DNA from 2 places in the Pseudomonas sp. MF08875 genome. Region 1 is predicted to be linked to the other one. Evidence: predicted binding sites of a transcription regulator. Region 1 holds the regulator's gene; the other holds the start of a gene.
The links. Region 1 encodes sigma-54, which starts transcription at its own class of promoters, with help from an activator protein. Its sites were predicted from a motif close to ANTGGCATNNANNTTGCTNT; they were not measured.
Positions count from the first base shown of each region.

Region 2: the regulator sigma-54 is predicted to act here: its motif matches at 1,352-1,371, upstream of AC19YT_RS09215 (CmpA/NrtA family ABC transporter substrate-binding protein).

Region 1 is NZ_JCBCUW010000046.1:20,685-28,289, reverse strand. Features, by position in the region: gene lptC (LPS export ABC transporter periplasmic protein LptC) at 1-20, shown strand, start outside; gene lptA (lipopolysaccharide transport periplasmic protein LptA) at 7-552, shown strand; gene lptB (LPS export ABC transporter ATP-binding protein) at 552-1,277, shown strand; gene AC19YT_RS22455 (RNA polymerase factor sigma-54) at 1,454-2,947, shown strand; gene hpf (ribosome hibernation-promoting factor, HPF/YfiA family) at 3,073-3,381, shown strand; gene ptsN (PTS IIA-like nitrogen regulatory protein PtsN) at 3,394-3,858, shown strand; gene rapZ (RNase adapter RapZ) at 3,860-4,717, shown strand; gene AC19YT_RS22435 (HPr family phosphocarrier protein) at 4,734-5,006, shown strand; gene AC19YT_RS22430 (ZIP family metal transporter) at 5,071-5,964, opposite strand; gene AC19YT_RS22425 (superoxide dismutase) at 5,997-6,608, opposite strand; gene AC19YT_RS22420 (DUF2753 family protein) at 6,609-7,058, opposite strand; gene AC19YT_RS22415 (class II fumarate hydratase) at 7,086-7,605, opposite strand, start outside.
Region 2 is NZ_JCBCUW010000012.1:58,663-66,267, forward strand. Features, by position in the region: gene rmf (ribosome modulation factor) at 1-105, shown strand, start outside; gene AC19YT_RS09210 (quinone-dependent dihydroorotate dehydrogenase) at 234-1,259, opposite strand; gene AC19YT_RS09215 (CmpA/NrtA family ABC transporter substrate-binding protein) at 1,559-2,770, shown strand; gene AC19YT_RS09220 (ANTAR domain-containing response regulator) at 2,785-3,360, shown strand; gene AC19YT_RS09225 (nitrate/nitrite transporter) at 3,575-4,786, shown strand; gene AC19YT_RS09230 (bifunctional protein-serine/threonine kinase/phosphatase) at 4,794-6,461, shown strand; partial or broken gene AC19YT_RS09235 (NAD(P)/FAD-dependent oxidoreductase) at 6,613-7,605, shown strand, end outside.

The DNA.
Region 1 (7,605 bases):
GACAGTATGAGTCTCGTTAAAACCCTCCCTATTTTGCTCAGCCTGAGCGCAGCACTGGGAAGCGTGAGCGCCTGGGCTCTGCCGAACGATAGCCAGCAACCGATCCGCATCCAGGCCGACGACGCCCAACTCGATGACAAGCAAGGCATTGCCACCTACCGGGGCGACGTCATCATCACCCAGGGCTCAATGAAGATCACTGGCAACACCGTGACCATCACCCGGGCCGGCTCGGGCGATATCGACGTCGTAACCGCCGTGGGCAACCTGGCTTACTTCGAGCAGTTGCAGAAACAGACCGATCCCAAGCCGGTCCAGGCCTACGCCGTAACCATCCAATACCATGCGCCGCAGAACCGCATCGTGCTGATCGACCGCGCTAAGGTCATCAATGACGGCAACACCACCGAAGGCGAGAAAATCGTCTACGACACCGTCAAACAGATCGCCAACGCCGGCCGCGCCAACGGCTCCTCTGTCACCGCGCCACGTCCGCGGATCGACATGGTGATCCAGCCCAAGAAGAAAACCGACGAGAAAAAGGCCCCTTAATGGCAACTCTGAAAGCTCAGCATCTGGCCAAGAGCTACAAGAGCCGCCAGGTAGTGCGTGACGTCAGCCTGTCCATCGACAGCGGCCAGATCGTCGGCCTGCTCGGCCCCAACGGCGCCGGCAAGACCACCTGCTTCTATATGATCGTGGGTCTGGTACAGGCCGACCAAGGCCGCATCCTGATCGATGACCTGGATGTGAGCCACCAACCCATGCATGGCCGCGCCAAGGCCGGTATCGGCTATCTGCCGCAAGAAGCGTCGATCTTCCGCAAACTGTCGGTAGCCGACAACATCATGGCCATCCTCGAAACCCGTAAGGAGCTCGACAAGGCTGGCCGGCGCAAACAGCTCGAAAGCCTACTGCAGGAGTTCCACATCAGCCACATCCGCGACAACCTGGGCATGAGCCTTTCCGGTGGCGAGCGTCGCCGCGTGGAAATTGCCCGAGCCCTGGCCACAGCACCAAAATTCATCTTGCTCGACGAACCTTTCGCCGGCGTGGACCCGATCTCGGTGGGCGATATCAAACAGATCATCCATCACCTCAAGGCCAAGGGCATCGGTGTGCTTATCACCGACCACAATGTGCGCGAGACTCTGGATATCTGCGAAACCGCCTACATCGTCAACGACGGCCAGCTGATCGCCGAAGGCGACTCTGCCACCATCCTTGCCAACGAGTTGGTCAAGGAAGTGTACCTGGGCCATGAGTTCCGCCTGTAAGCGTGGAGTTTGGCTTTTCGCCAGGGCGGCCAGCAGTGAACTCTGAAAAGTTTATTATTGCGGCGCCCTAGGCAAGCACTCCAGTTTCAGGCATATAATTTGCTTAAGTTTGGCGCTCCGGCGCCCTGTAGTGGATGGCGCATGTGCGCCGGCAAATAAGGTGTTAAGCCCCTGCCATGAAACCATCGCTAGTCTTGAGAATGGGCCAGCAGCTGACGATGACACCGCAGCTGCAACAGGCCATCCGCCTGCTCCAATTGTCGACCCTGGACCTGCAACAGGAAATCCAGGAGGCTCTGGAATCCAATCCGATGCTCGAACGCCAGGAAGAAGGCGACGACTTCGACAACGCCGATCCACTGGCCGACAACGTCGAACAGAAACCTAATGCCGACGTTCAGGAACCTTCCTACCAGGAAAGCGCCCCGACGGTGGACAACCTTGAGGATGGCGAGTGGGGCGAGCGCATTCCCAATGAACTGCCCGTCGACACCGCCTGGGAAGACATCTACCAGACCAGCGCCAGCAGCCTGCCGAGTAACGATGACGACGAGTGGGACTTCACCACACGCACATCGGCCGGTGAAAGCCTGCAAAGCCATCTGCTGTGGCAATTGAACCTGGCCCCGATGTCCGACACCGATCGCCTGATCGGCGTGACCCTGATCGACTGCATCAACAACCAGGGCTACCTGGACGAATCCCTCGAGGAAATCCTCGAAGCCTTCGACCCGGAACTGGACATCGAACTCGACGAGATCGAAGCCGTACTGCACCGCATCCAGCAGTTCGAGCCGGCCGGAATCGGCGCACGCAACCTGGGCGAATGCCTGCTGCTACAACTGCGCCAACTCCCCGCCAAGACCCCTTGGCTGACCGAGGCCAAGCGTCTGGTCAGCGACTTCATCGACCTACTCGGCAGCCGCGACTACAGCCAGCTGATGCGCCGCATGAAGATCAAGGAAGATGAACTGCGCCAGGTCATCGAACTGGTGCAGAGCCTCAACCCGCGCCCAGGTTCGCAGATCGAGTCCAGCGAGGCCGAATACGTCATCCCCGACGTCATCGTGCGCAAGGATAACGACCGCTGGCTGGTCGAACTCAACCAGGAGTCGGTACCGCGTCTAAGGGTCAACCCGCAATACGCCGGTTTCGTGCGCCGCGCCGACACCAGCGCCGACAACACCTTCATGCGCAACCAATTGCAGGAAGCACGCTGGTTTATCAAGAGCCTGCAGAGCCGCAACGAAACCCTGATGAAGGTTGCTACCCAAATCGTCGAGCATCAGCGCGGCTTTCTCGAGTACGGCGACGAGGCGATGAAACCCCTGGTTCTGCACGACATCGCCGAAGCGGTGGGCATGCACGAGTCGACCATTTCCCGGGTAACCACCCAGAAATTCATGCACACGCCCCGCGGCATCTACGAACTGAAATATTTTTTCTCCAGCCATGTCAGCACCTCCGAAGGCGGTGAATGCTCGTCCACGGCGATCCGCGCGATCATCAAAAAACTGGTTGCCGCGGAAAATCAGAAAAAGCCGTTGAGTGATAGCAAGATCGCTGGTTTACTGGAGGCACAAGGCATTCAGGTAGCCCGCCGCACCGTCGCCAAGTACCGCGAATCCCTTGGGATTGCGCCTTCAAGCGAACGCAAGCGGCTGATGTAACGGGTTACGCCACAGCGTTCCAGGGTGTGCTTGACGTCTCGCCCAAAAGCAGGTCTTCGAGCACAACCTAAGTGGCAGGCAAACCGGCCTGCCGCCTTATGCACTGGCAACGAAGGAGAAGCTGTATGCAAGTCAACATCAGTGGACACCAACTGGAAGTGACCGAACCTCTGCGGGCCTATATCGGCGAAAAACTCGACCGACTCGAAAGGCACTTCGACAAGATCACCAATGTGCAGGTGACGATGAATGTCGAAAAACTGAAGCAGAAAATCGAAGCCACCCTGCACATTCACGGAGGGGAGGTCGTTGCCAATGCCGAACATGACGATATGTACGCTGCCATCGACCTGCTCACCGACAAGCTTGACCGCCAACTCAAAAAGCATAAGGAAAAGACCCAAAGCCTCCTCCAGGGCGCGACCGGTCGTTAACACTCCCCACCCATGATCCGACTTGAAAATATCCTGACCCCCGGCCGTTCCCTCGCGAACGTGCCGGGCGGCAGTAAAAAGCGCGCACTCGAAAAAATTGCCAACCTGATCGCGGATCAAGTTCCCGATCTGGAAATGCAGGATGTTTTCGAGAGCCTGATTGCCCGTGAGAAGCTTGGCTCTACCGGCTTCGGCAACGGCATCGCCATTCCCCATTGCCGTCTCAAGGGTTGTGAGTCGCCCATCAGCGCCTTGATCCACTTGGACGCCCCCATCGATTTCGACGCCATCGACGGTGCACCGGTCGACCTGCTGTTTGTCCTGCTGGTCCCGGAAGCGGCCACCGATGCCCACCTGGAGCTGCTACGCCAGATCGCCAGCATGCTGGACCGCGAAGACGTGCGCAAAAAACTGCGCAGCGCCCAGAGCAGCGAAGCCTTGTACCAGGTCGTCCTGGACGAGCAGAACGGCCAATAGCATGCGCCTGATAATCGTCAGCGGCCGCTCCGGCTCCGGTAAAAGTACCGCCCTCGATGTCCTGGAGGACAACGGCTACTACTGCATCGACAACCTCCCGGCAGGCCTGCTGCCGGAACTGGCCGAACGGGCCCTGATCCACACGGAACTGGCTCAACCGCTGGTCGCGGTGTCCATCGACGCCCGTAACCTGCCCAGCCACCTGTCGCGTTTCCCGGAGTTGCTGGAGGAAGTCAAGAGCCGGCACATCCAGTGCGAAGTGCTGTACCTAGACGCCGACGAAGAAACCCTCATCAAGCGCTTCTCGGAAACCCGACGCCGGCATCCACTGACCAGCGCCAACCGCTCCCTGCCCGAAGCCATCAGCGATGAGACTAACCTGCTGGGGCCGATTGCCGATCTGGCCGACCTGAAGATCAACACCACCAGCCTGAACCTCTATCAACTGCGTGACACCATCAAGCTGCGCCTGCTGAACCAGCCTGAACCGGGCACAGCCTTCCTGGTGGAGTCCTTCGGGTTCAAACGCGGCATGCCGGTGGATGCAGACCTGGTGTTCGACGTGCGTTGCCTGCCCAACCCCTACTGGAAGCCCGAACTGCGCGCCCAGTCAGGCCTGGACCAACCCGTTGCCGATTACCTGGCCGCCCAGCCGGATGTGGAGGAGATGTTCCAGGACATCTCTTCCTACCTGCTCAAGTGGCTGCCCCGCTTTGCCGCCAGCAGCCGCGCCTATGTCACGATCGCCATTGGCTGTACGGGCGGACATCACCGCTCTGTCTACCTGACCGAACGCCTGGGCCGGGTCCTGCAGCAGTCCCTGAAGAATGTCCAGGTCCGCCACCGCGACCTCAGTTGAAAGGATCTACATCGCGATGCCCGCTCTGGAAATTGAAATCATCAACAAGCTGGGCCTGCATGCCCGGGCATCCGCCAAGTTCGTCGGCGTTGCCGGCCAGTTTCCTTGCCAGGTAAGAGCTGGGCGCACCCCCGAGAGCATGGTCGATGGCAAAAGCATCATGGCCATGATGATGCTGGCGGCCGGCAAAGGCACCAAGATCCACCTGAAGACCGAGGGCGAGCAAGAACAGGAAGCCCTCGAAGCGCTGAAAAAACTCATCAATAACTATTTTGATGAAGGCGAGTAAGCGGCCGCTATCTCGCCAAGCCCGCGGCGCCTACACAGGCGTGTAGGCCACCGACAACAAACGCTCAAGCCAACGCAGTATCCATCACCATCATCAGGCAAAAGCCGATGCACAGCCCCAGGCTGGCCAGCTTGTCGTGCCCATTGCGGCGGGACTCCGGGATCACTTCATGAGTCACCACCAGCAGCATCGCCCCCGCCGCCAGAGCCAGGCCCAACGGCAGCAACAGCTCGGCCAGGCTCACCAGCCACGCGCACAAAAGTGCGAACACCGGCTCCACCAACCCTGACGCCGCGCCGATCAAGAACGCCTTGCCCCGCGACATCCCAGCCCCGGCCAACACCAGCGCTATCACCAGCCCCTCGGGCACGTCTTGCAAGGCAATGCCCATAGCCAGGCTATCGGCATCGGCCATGCCGCCGCCGGCAGACACCCCAACCGCCATGCCTTCGGGAATGTTGTGGGCGATGATCGCAAACACAAATAGCCAGATGCGCGGGGCGACCACCGGGTGCTCAGCAGTGCCCACCAGCATGTCGGGGCTGACCCCGGAGACCTTGCGGTCCACCAGAAACAAACCGAATGCGCCGAGCATGATGCCGAAACTCACCAAACCGCTCGCGGCCCAGGGCGACAACCCGAGGCTTTCTGCGGCGGCGATCCCCGGAACGACCAGGGAAAACGCCGTGGCCGCCAGCATCACACCTGCGCCGAAGCCCAGCAGGGTATCGCTGACCGCTTGCGGCATCCGCCGAATGACCAACACCGGAACGGCGCCCAACGCCGTGCCCAAGGCGCAGATCGCCCCGCCTTGCAATGCGCGCAGCAAACGTGGCTCAAGGTTGAGCCATTCCAAACCTTGAGCTACCAGCAACGTCATACCCGCTAACAGCAACAGCGAGCCCAAGGCGAAACGAAACATCCGCCCGCTGCTGCTCGCCAGTGTTTCAGTGCCCATAATCGGCCTTAGGTCGTTTTGTAGTGGAGAGCTTAGACCAGCGCAGCCTCGTACCGCTGGGCAACTTCGGGCCAATTAATCACGTTGTAGAACGCATTGATGTATTCCGGGCGACGGTTCTGGTAGCGCAGGTAATAGGCGTGCTCCCACACGTCCAGCCCCAGGATCGGCGTGTTGCCGCTCATCAGTGGGCTGTCCTGGTTACCGCTGCTCTCCACCACCAGTTTTTTTTGTGGCGTTACGCTCAGCCAGGCCCAGCCGCTGCCGAAGCGGGTCAACGCAGCTTTGGTGAAGGCGTCCTTGAAGGCCTCGAAACCACCCAGGTGTTCGTCGATGGCCGCGCCCAACGCGTCGCTTGGCGCGCCGCCGCCCTTGGGAGTCATGACCGCCCAGAACAACGAGTGGTTGGCATGCCCGCCACCCTGGTTGATGACGGCGGCGCGCAGTTTTTCCGGTAGTTGCTGGACACTGGCCACCAGTTTTTCCACCGACCAATCCGCCCATTCGGTGCCTTCGACGGCGGCGTTGAGGTTGTTGATGTAGGTCTGGTGGTGCTTGGTGTAGTGGATTTCCATGGTCTGCGCATCGATGTGCGGTTCCAAGGCATCGTAGGCGTAAGGCAAGGCAGGCAAGGTAAAAGGCATTCAATGTGCTCCGTAATGTGGGCCATTCGGGGACGAGGCATCCTGTGCCCCAGGTGTCACACCGCTGTGCAGCAGGCGATGGGTGCGCGGGTATTCACCATGGTCGCTGATGAAATTGAGCAGTTCGACGTAGGTTTTGCTGCTTTGGCGCAGCGCGGCTTCGCGCAGGGCCAGGCTCAGGCGTGCGTCCTGGATGGTTTGCAGCAGCCGCTGATGGATCGCGCACAGGTACTCCGCGCTTTCCTCCGGCTGATTGAGGCGCAGGTGCAGGTCGGCCAGGTTGTGATGGGAAATCACACAGGCCGCCACCGCTTCGTCCGCGTCGGCCCAGCGCTCGAACAGCACCTGGGCCAAGGCCAGCGCCTGCAGGTAATGCTCGCGGGCGTCCACCAGTTCGCCCTGCATAAAACAGCGGTTGGCCCTTTCGATCGTGCGTTTCCAGTGTTCCATGGTGAGCCTCCAAAACCGGGTCGGTGACTAGACCCCGCCTGCCGTGAGCTTTTCTGGATTGAGCAACACTTCCAGTTGGCTACGCGGCAGGTCGGTGTGTTCAAGGGCCACGTCTATGACCGGGCGCCCTTGCTGATAGGCCTGCTTGGCGATTTCGGCAGCCTTCTGGTAGCCAATGATCGGGTTCAGCGCAGTCACCAGGATCGGGTTGCGCGACAGCGCTTCGCTGAGCTTGGCCTCGTTGACCTTGAAACTGGCGATGGCCTTGTCGGCCAGCAAACGGCTGGAATTGGCCAGCAACTCGATGCTGCTCAGCAGGTTGTGGGCAATGATCGGCAGCATCACGTTGAGTTCAAAGTTGCCGGACTGGCCCGCCACCGTAATCACGCTGTCGTTGCCGATCACCTGGGCCGCAACCATCGCGGTGGCTTCCGGGATCACCGGGTTGACCTTACCCGGCATGATCGAGGAGCCCGGCTGCAACGCTTGTAGCTCGATTTCACCGAGGCCGGCCAGGGGGCCGGAGTTCATCCAGCGCAGGTCGTTG
Region 2 (7,605 bases), on a different contig from region 1:
CAAGCCTGGATCAACGGCTGGCGGGAGGGACGCGGCGACAACTGGGACGGTATGACTGGCACTGCGGGCATCCATAGACTCAACGAACTTCACGCCGTCGGCTAACACAGGGCACTTATTCCGACACCACAATCTGACGACGTACCGCCTTACCATGCACGTCCCATCCGGACGGCGGGCTACGGCCCAGGGGCTCCTTCAAGGAGCCCTTTTTATTGCCCGCGCGCCAGGCTTCAGGCCTTGGGCAATGCGGCGATGGCATCCACCGATTGGCGAATCAGCGCCGGCCCCTTATAGATGAAGCCCGAATACAGCTGCACCAGGCTCGCGCCGGCGGCGATTTTCTCAGCCGCGTGCTTGCCTTCGGTGATGCCACCCACGGCAATGATCGGCAAGCGCCCGGCCAGTTCCGCGGCCAGCACCTTGACGGTGTGGGTGCTCTTGTCGCGCACCGGGGCACCAGAGAGGCCGCCAGCCTCGTCACCGAACTCCATGCCTTCGACGCCAACGCGGCTCAGGGTGGTGTTGGTGGCGATCACCGCATCCATGCCGGTTTCGATCAACGCCCGGGCGACTTCGATGGTTTCCTCGTCGCTCATGTCCGGGGCGATCTTGATCGCCAACGGCACCTGCTTGCCGTGCATCTGGGCCAGTTCATCCTTGCGCTGGCGCAGGGCCTGGAGCAGTTGCTTGAGGGAGTCACCAAATTGCAGGCTGCGCAGGCCCGGGGTGTTGGGCGAGCTGACGTTGACCGTCACGTAGCTGGCGTGGGCGTAGACCTTGTTCAAGCAAATCAGGTAGTCGTCCACCGCGCGCTCGACCGGGGTGTCGAAGTTCTTGCCGATATTGATACCCAGGATGCCTCGGTACTTGGCCGCCGCCACGCGGGCCAGCAGGTGATCCACGCCCAGGTTGTTAAAGCCCATGCGGTTGATGATCGCCTCGGCTTCGGGCAGGCGGAAGATCCGCGGCTTGGGGTTGCCCGGTTGCGGGCGCGGGGTGATGGTGCCGATTTCGACAAAGCCAAAACCCAGTTGGGAAAAGCCGTCGATGGCCGCGCCGTTCTTGTCCAGGCCTGCGGCCAGGCCTACCGGGTTGGGGAAGTCCAGCCCCATGACGGTCACCGGCATCTTCGCCGGGGCCTTGCACAGCAAGCCGTTGAGGCCCAAACGCCCGCCCGCGCCGATCAGGTCCAGGGACAGATCGTGGGAGGTTTCCGGGGAAAGTTTGAACAACAGCTGACGGGCCAGGGTGTACATGGGCGCGATGGACTCGACGGGCGGCAAAAAGAGGCGGCGATTATAGCCGGGCTAGCCCCTCGCACGCGAGGCATGGGGCGAAATCATCCGGGCATGGCATATGCCTTGCACCGTTCACGCCATCGACACTGGGGCCAAAAGCAGCAACAGGGTCGCGCCAGGTTTTTTTGCCCACGCAAATACCCGCGCCGGTCCGAGTCGCGAGCAGGCTCGCTCCCACAGGTTTCAAAGCCTTGGCTGACCGGTTTTATCTCAGTGGCGCTTTTTTATGCACCCAGGCCCTGTATTGGAGCTTACCCATGAATGACTTCCTCCCCGGGCCGCTGGCCTGGGTCAACGGCAGTGACGCGCCGGAAAAAACCACAGTCAACCTAGGGTTCATGGCCCTGAGCGATTGCGCCTCAGTGGTGGTCGCCGCCACCCAGGGCTTCGCCCAACCTTACGGCTTGAGCCTAAACCTCAAGCGCCAAGCCTCCTGGGCCAACCTGCGGGACAACCTGGTCAGCGGCGAACTGGACGCCGCCCACAGCCTCTACGGCCTGATCTACGCCGTGCACCTGGGCATCGGCGGCGTGGCGGCCAACGACATGGCGGTGCTGATGGGCCTGAACCAGAACGGTCAGAGCATCAACCTCTCCCACGGTCTGCAAGGCGCTGGCGTGACCGGTCCTGAGGCGCTGCACCGGCGCGTGCACCAAAGCCGCGCAAAGCTGACCTTCGCCCAGACCTTCCCCACCGGCACCCACGCCATGTGGCTGTATTACTGGCTCGCGAGCCAGGGCATCGACCCGCTGCACGACGTCAAAAGCGTGGTGGTGCCGCCGCCGCAAATGGTCGCCCACCTGCAGGCCGGGCGCATCGACGGCTTCTGCGTGGGCGAGCCCTGGAGCGCCAGCGCGGTACGCCAAGGCTTGGGCTTTACCCTGGCCACCTCGCAGAGCATCTGGCCCGACCACCCGGAAAAAGTCCTGGGCTGCACCCGCGCCTTTGTCGAGCAGTACCCCAATACCGCCCGGGCCCTGGTGATGGCGATCCTCGAAGCCAGCCGCTTTATCGAACAGAGCCCGCAAAACCGCCGCAGCACCGCGCAGTTGCTCAGCGCCCCGCAATACCTCGACGCGCCGCTGGAATGCATCGCCCCGCGCCTGTCGGGCGAGTACACCGATGGCCTGGGCAACAGTTGGCAAGACCCCCACGCCGTGCGTTTTCACGGGGCCGGCGCGGTCAACCTGCCGTACCTGTCCGACGGCATGTGGTTCATGACCCAATTCCGCCGCTGGGGCCTGCTGCGCGACGACCCGGATTACCTGGCCGTGGCCACCCAGGTCCAGCAACTGGCGCTGTACCGCCAAGCCGCGCAGGCCCTGGGCATCGACGCCACGCAAGGGGACATGCGCAGCAGCCAATTGATCGACGGCATCACCTGGAACGGCAGCGACCCGGCCGGCTACGCCCGCGGCTTCAAGCTGCACGCCCTGAGCGACAGCCCCGCCCTTCTCGCCCGCCGCTGACAGGAACCCAGAGCATGTTGCGCATCCTGCTTATCAACGACACCGCGAACAAAGTCGGGCGCCTGAAAGCGGCGCTGGTGGAAGCCGGTTTCGAGGTGCTCGACGAATCGGGCCTGACCATCGACCTGCCCGCCCGCGTCGAAAGCGTGCGCCCCGATGTGGTGCTGATCGACACCCAATCCCCCAGCCGCGACGTGATGGAGCAAGTGGTGCTGGTCAGCCGCGACCAGCCCCGGCCCATCGTGATGTTCACCGACGAACACGACCCGGCGGTGATGCGCCAGGCCATCAAGGCCGGGGTCAGCGCCTATATCGTCGAAGGCATCCTGGCTACGCGCCTGCAACCGATCCTCGACGTCGCCATGGCGCGCTTTGAGAGCGACCAGGCCCTGCGCGCCCAACTCCATGCCCGCGACCAGCAACTGGCCGAACGCAAGCGCATCGAACTGGCCAAGGGCTTGCTGATGAAAATGAAGGACTGCAAGGAAGACGAGGCTTACACCCTGATGCGCCGCCAGGCCATGAGCCGCCAGCAAAAGTTGATTCAGGTGGCCGAACAGATCATCGCCATGAGCGACATGCTCAGCTGACGTGCAAGTTGGCACAAATCTGGCTTAAGCCAACACACAGGTAACCAACGGCGGTTGCCCCACCTACGACAAAGACGTCGCACCCTCCACGGCCAAAGCCACCGGGGTTGCGGCGTTTTTTCGTTCTGGCCCCACTGCACGGGGCCGGTGGTGCGGCCGACAACCGGCGCATCTCGATGACTCCCTCCAAGACTCTTGACCCCTGAGGTGCACGATGAATTCAAGCTTCTGGAAATCCGGCCACACCCCGACCCTGTTCGCGGCGTTTCTCTACTTCGACTTGAGTTTCATGGTCTGGTACCTGCTGGGCCCGTTGGCAGTGCAAATCGCCACCGACCTGCAACTGACCACTCAACAACGGGGCCTGGTGGTGGCCACGCCCATCCTTGCCGGCGCCGTATTGCGCTTCGCCATGGGCCTGCTGGCCGATCGCCTGTCGCCCAAGACGGCCGGCATCATCGGCCAGGTGATCGTTATCTGCGCCCTGTTCGGCGCCTGGAAACTGGGCATCCACAGCTACGAACAAGCGCTGCTACTGGGCCTGTTCCTGGGCATGGCCGGGGCGTCGTTCGCGGTGGCCTTGCCGCTGGCGTCCCAGTGGTATCCGCCACAGCACCAGGGCAAGGCCATGGGCATCGCCGGGGCAGGCAACTCGGGCACCGTGCTGGCGGCGCTGATCGCCCCGGTGCTAGCGGCGGCCTACGGCTGGAGCAATGTGTTCGGCTTTGCCCTGATCCCGCTGGCCCTGACCCTGATCGTGTTCGCCTGGGCCGCGAAAAACGCCCCGCACCGGCCCAAGGCCAAATCCCTGGCCGACTACCTCAAGGCCCTGGGCGACCGCGACACTTGGTGGTTCATGTTTTTCTACAGCGTGACCTTTGGCGGCTTCATTGGGTTGGCCAGCGCCCTGCCCGGCTACTTCAACGACCAGTACGGCCTCAACCCAGTGACCGCCGGTTACTACACCGCCGCATGCGTGTTCGGCGGCAGCCTGATGCGGCCCCTGGGCGGTGCCCTGGCCGACCGCTTTGGCGGCATCCGCACCCTGCTGGGCATGTACAGCGTGGCGGCGGTGTGCATGGCGGCCGTGGGGTTCAACCTGCCCAGTTCCTATGCAGCCCTGGCCCTGTTTGTGTGCACCATGCTCGGCCTCGGTGCGGGTAATGGCGCGGTGTTCCAACTGGTGCCCCAGCGCTTTGCCCGGGAGATCGGTGTAATGACCGGGCTGATCGGCATGGCCGGTGGCATCGGCGGCTTCGCCCTCGCCGCGGGCATGGGCGCGATCAAGCAAAGCAGCGGCAGCTATCAACTGGCCCTGTGGCTGTTCGCCAGCCTCGGCGTGCTGGCGTGGTTCGGCCTGCACGGGGTCAAGCGCCGCTGGAGAACCACCTGGGGCTCGGCGGCCGTGACGGCGGCGCGGGTCTGAGGCGCCCATGAGCCTGCAACTGAGCTTCGCCCAGGCCAGTGCCACCGGCCCGCGGGCGCACAATCAGGACGCCTTGCGCGTGGTCACCCCGGCACCGGCGCTCGCCGCGACCAAGGGTTACCTGGTGGCCCTGGCCGATGGCGTCAGCCAATGCGCCGACGGTGCGCTCGCGGCGCAATCGACCTTGCAGGCCCTGGCCCTGGACTACTACGCCACGCCGCCCACCTGGGCGGTAGCCCAGGCCCTGGAGCGCCTGTTGCTGGCGCAAAACCGCTGGTTGCGCGCCAATGGCGGCGGCCAGCCGTTGCTCACCACCCTCAGCGCCCTGGTGCTGCGCGGCCAGCGTTTCACCCTGGCCCATGTCGGCGATTGCCGGGTGTATCGCTGGCACGCCGATGTCCTGCAACGCCTCACCGAAGATCACGTCTGGGACCAACCGGGCATGCAGCATGTGCTCAAGCGCGCCCTAGGCCTGGACCAGCACCTGGTGCTGGACTTTCTCGACGGCGAACTGCGCGACGGCGAAAGCTTCGTGCTGCTCAGCGACGGCATCTGGGCGACCCTGGGCGATCAAACCATCGCCGCGATCCTGCGCGACCAGCCCGACCCCGACAGCGCCGTCCGCACCCTGGTCAGCGCCGCACACCTGGCCGGCAGCCAGGACAACGCCAGCGCCTTGCTGGTGCGTATCGAACAGCGCGGCGAAGCCAGCCTCGGCGATGCCCTGCTGCACCAGCAGCAATGGCCCTTGCCGCCCGCCCTCAAACCCGGCCAGTGCTTCGAGGGCTGGCAGGTGCAGGAGCGTTTCGGCCAGAGCCGGCAATCGCTGCTGTACCGGGTGCTCGACGGGCAACAGCAACCCTGGCTGCTCAAGACCCTGCCCGCCCACTTGCACGACGATCCACAGGCCGGGCAGAACCTGTTGGCCGAGGAATGGTTCCTGCGCCGAGTGGCCGGGCGGCACTTCCCCGAGGTGCATGCCGCCACCACGCGCCAACACCTGTATTACGTGATGCGCCATTACCCGGGCGTCACCCTGGCCCAGCTCTTGGCCGACCATGGCCCCCTACCCCTGGCGCAATGGCGCGACCTCGCCGAACGCCTGCTGCGGGCGGTCGGGCTGTTGCACCGCCGGCAAATCCTGCACCGCGATATCAAACCGCAAAACCTGCTGCTGGGGGACGACGGCGAGCTGCGCCTGCTGGACTTTGGGCTGGCCTATTGCCCGGGGCTGTCGCGGGACGAGCCCCACGCCCTGCCCGGCACCCCCAGCTACATCGCCCCCCAGGCCTTCGACGGCGAAAGCCCCACTGCGCAACATGATCTCTACGCGGTGGGCGTAACCCTCTATCACCTGCTCACCGGGCACTTCCCCTATGGCGAAATCGAAGCTTTTCAACGCCCGCGCTTCGGCGCTTCGGTCAGCGCCAACCGCTACCGCCCGGACCTGCCCGACTGGCTCGACCAGTGCCTGGCCCGGGCGGTGAGCGCCGACCCGGCGCGGCGCTTCGAAACCGCTGAGCAGTGGCTGTTGCTACTAGAGCAGGGCGAACGCCACAGCCTTAACGTGCGCCCCCGGCCCCTGCTGGAGCGCGAGCCGCTGAAGGTGTGGCGCAGCGTGGCGCTGGTGGCGGTGCTCATCAACCTGGCGCTGCTGGCCATGCTGCTTAGGTAACACGCGGGTTGGCCCGCACTGGGTTGCGCAGCAGCGCCTAAGCGCTGTTGGCAGCGCTACGCACTCCAGCGCGGGCAAGCCCGCTTTCTACAAAGAACCACCTTCATCTTTGGGCAGGCCCGGATGTGTCGCGCCCCCTTCGGAGAACACCATGAACAAACTCAAGTTGGTGATGATCGGCAACGGCATGGCCGGGGTCCGCACCCTGGAGGAACTGCTCAAGCTCGACACCGAGCTGTACGACATCACCGTGTTCGGCGCCGAACCCCATCCCAACTACAACCGCATCCTGCTGTCGCCGGTGCTGGCCGGCGAGCAGACCTTCGACGAGATCGTGCTCAACGACTTGAGCTGGTATCAAGAACACCGCATCCGCTTGCTGCTCAACCGCACCGTGGTGCGCATCGACCGCGTGCGGCGCCGGGTCATCGCCGACGACGGCACCGAAGCCGAGTACGACCGTTTGCTGATCGCGACCGGCTCTTCGCCCTTTATGCCCGCGCTGCCGGGCAATGACCTGCGCGGCGTGATCGGCTACCGCGACATCGCCGACACCCAGGCCATGATCGCCACCGCCCGCAGCCACACCCATGCCGTGGTCATCGGCGGCGGCTTGCTGGGCCTGGAGGCGGCCAATGGCCTGAAACTGCGCGGCATGCAGGTGACCGTGGTGCACATCGGCCAGTGGTTACTGGAGCGGCAACTGGACCGCACCAGCGCCGAACTCCTGCAACAGGCCCTGGAACAGCGCGGCCTGCGCTTTCGCCTGGCAGAACAGACCCAAGCCTTGCTCCCGTCCCGGCAAGAGCCGACGCGGGTCGGCGCGGTGCAATTTGCCAACGGCGAACAAGCGCCCGCCGACCTGGTGGTGATGGCCGCCGGCATCCGCCCCAACATCCAACTGGCGCTGGACTGCGGCCTGCCGTGTGCGCGCGGGATTCTGGTCAGCGACACCCTGCAAACCTTCGACCCGCGCATCTACGCCATCGGCGAATGCGCCAGCCATCGCGGCGTCGCCTACGGCCTAGTGGCGCCGCTGTTCGAGCAGGCGCGGGTCTGCGCCAATCACCTGGCCCGGCTGGGGTTCGCCCGCTACCCCGGCTCCGTCACCGCGGCCAAGCTGAAAGTCACCGGCATCGACTTG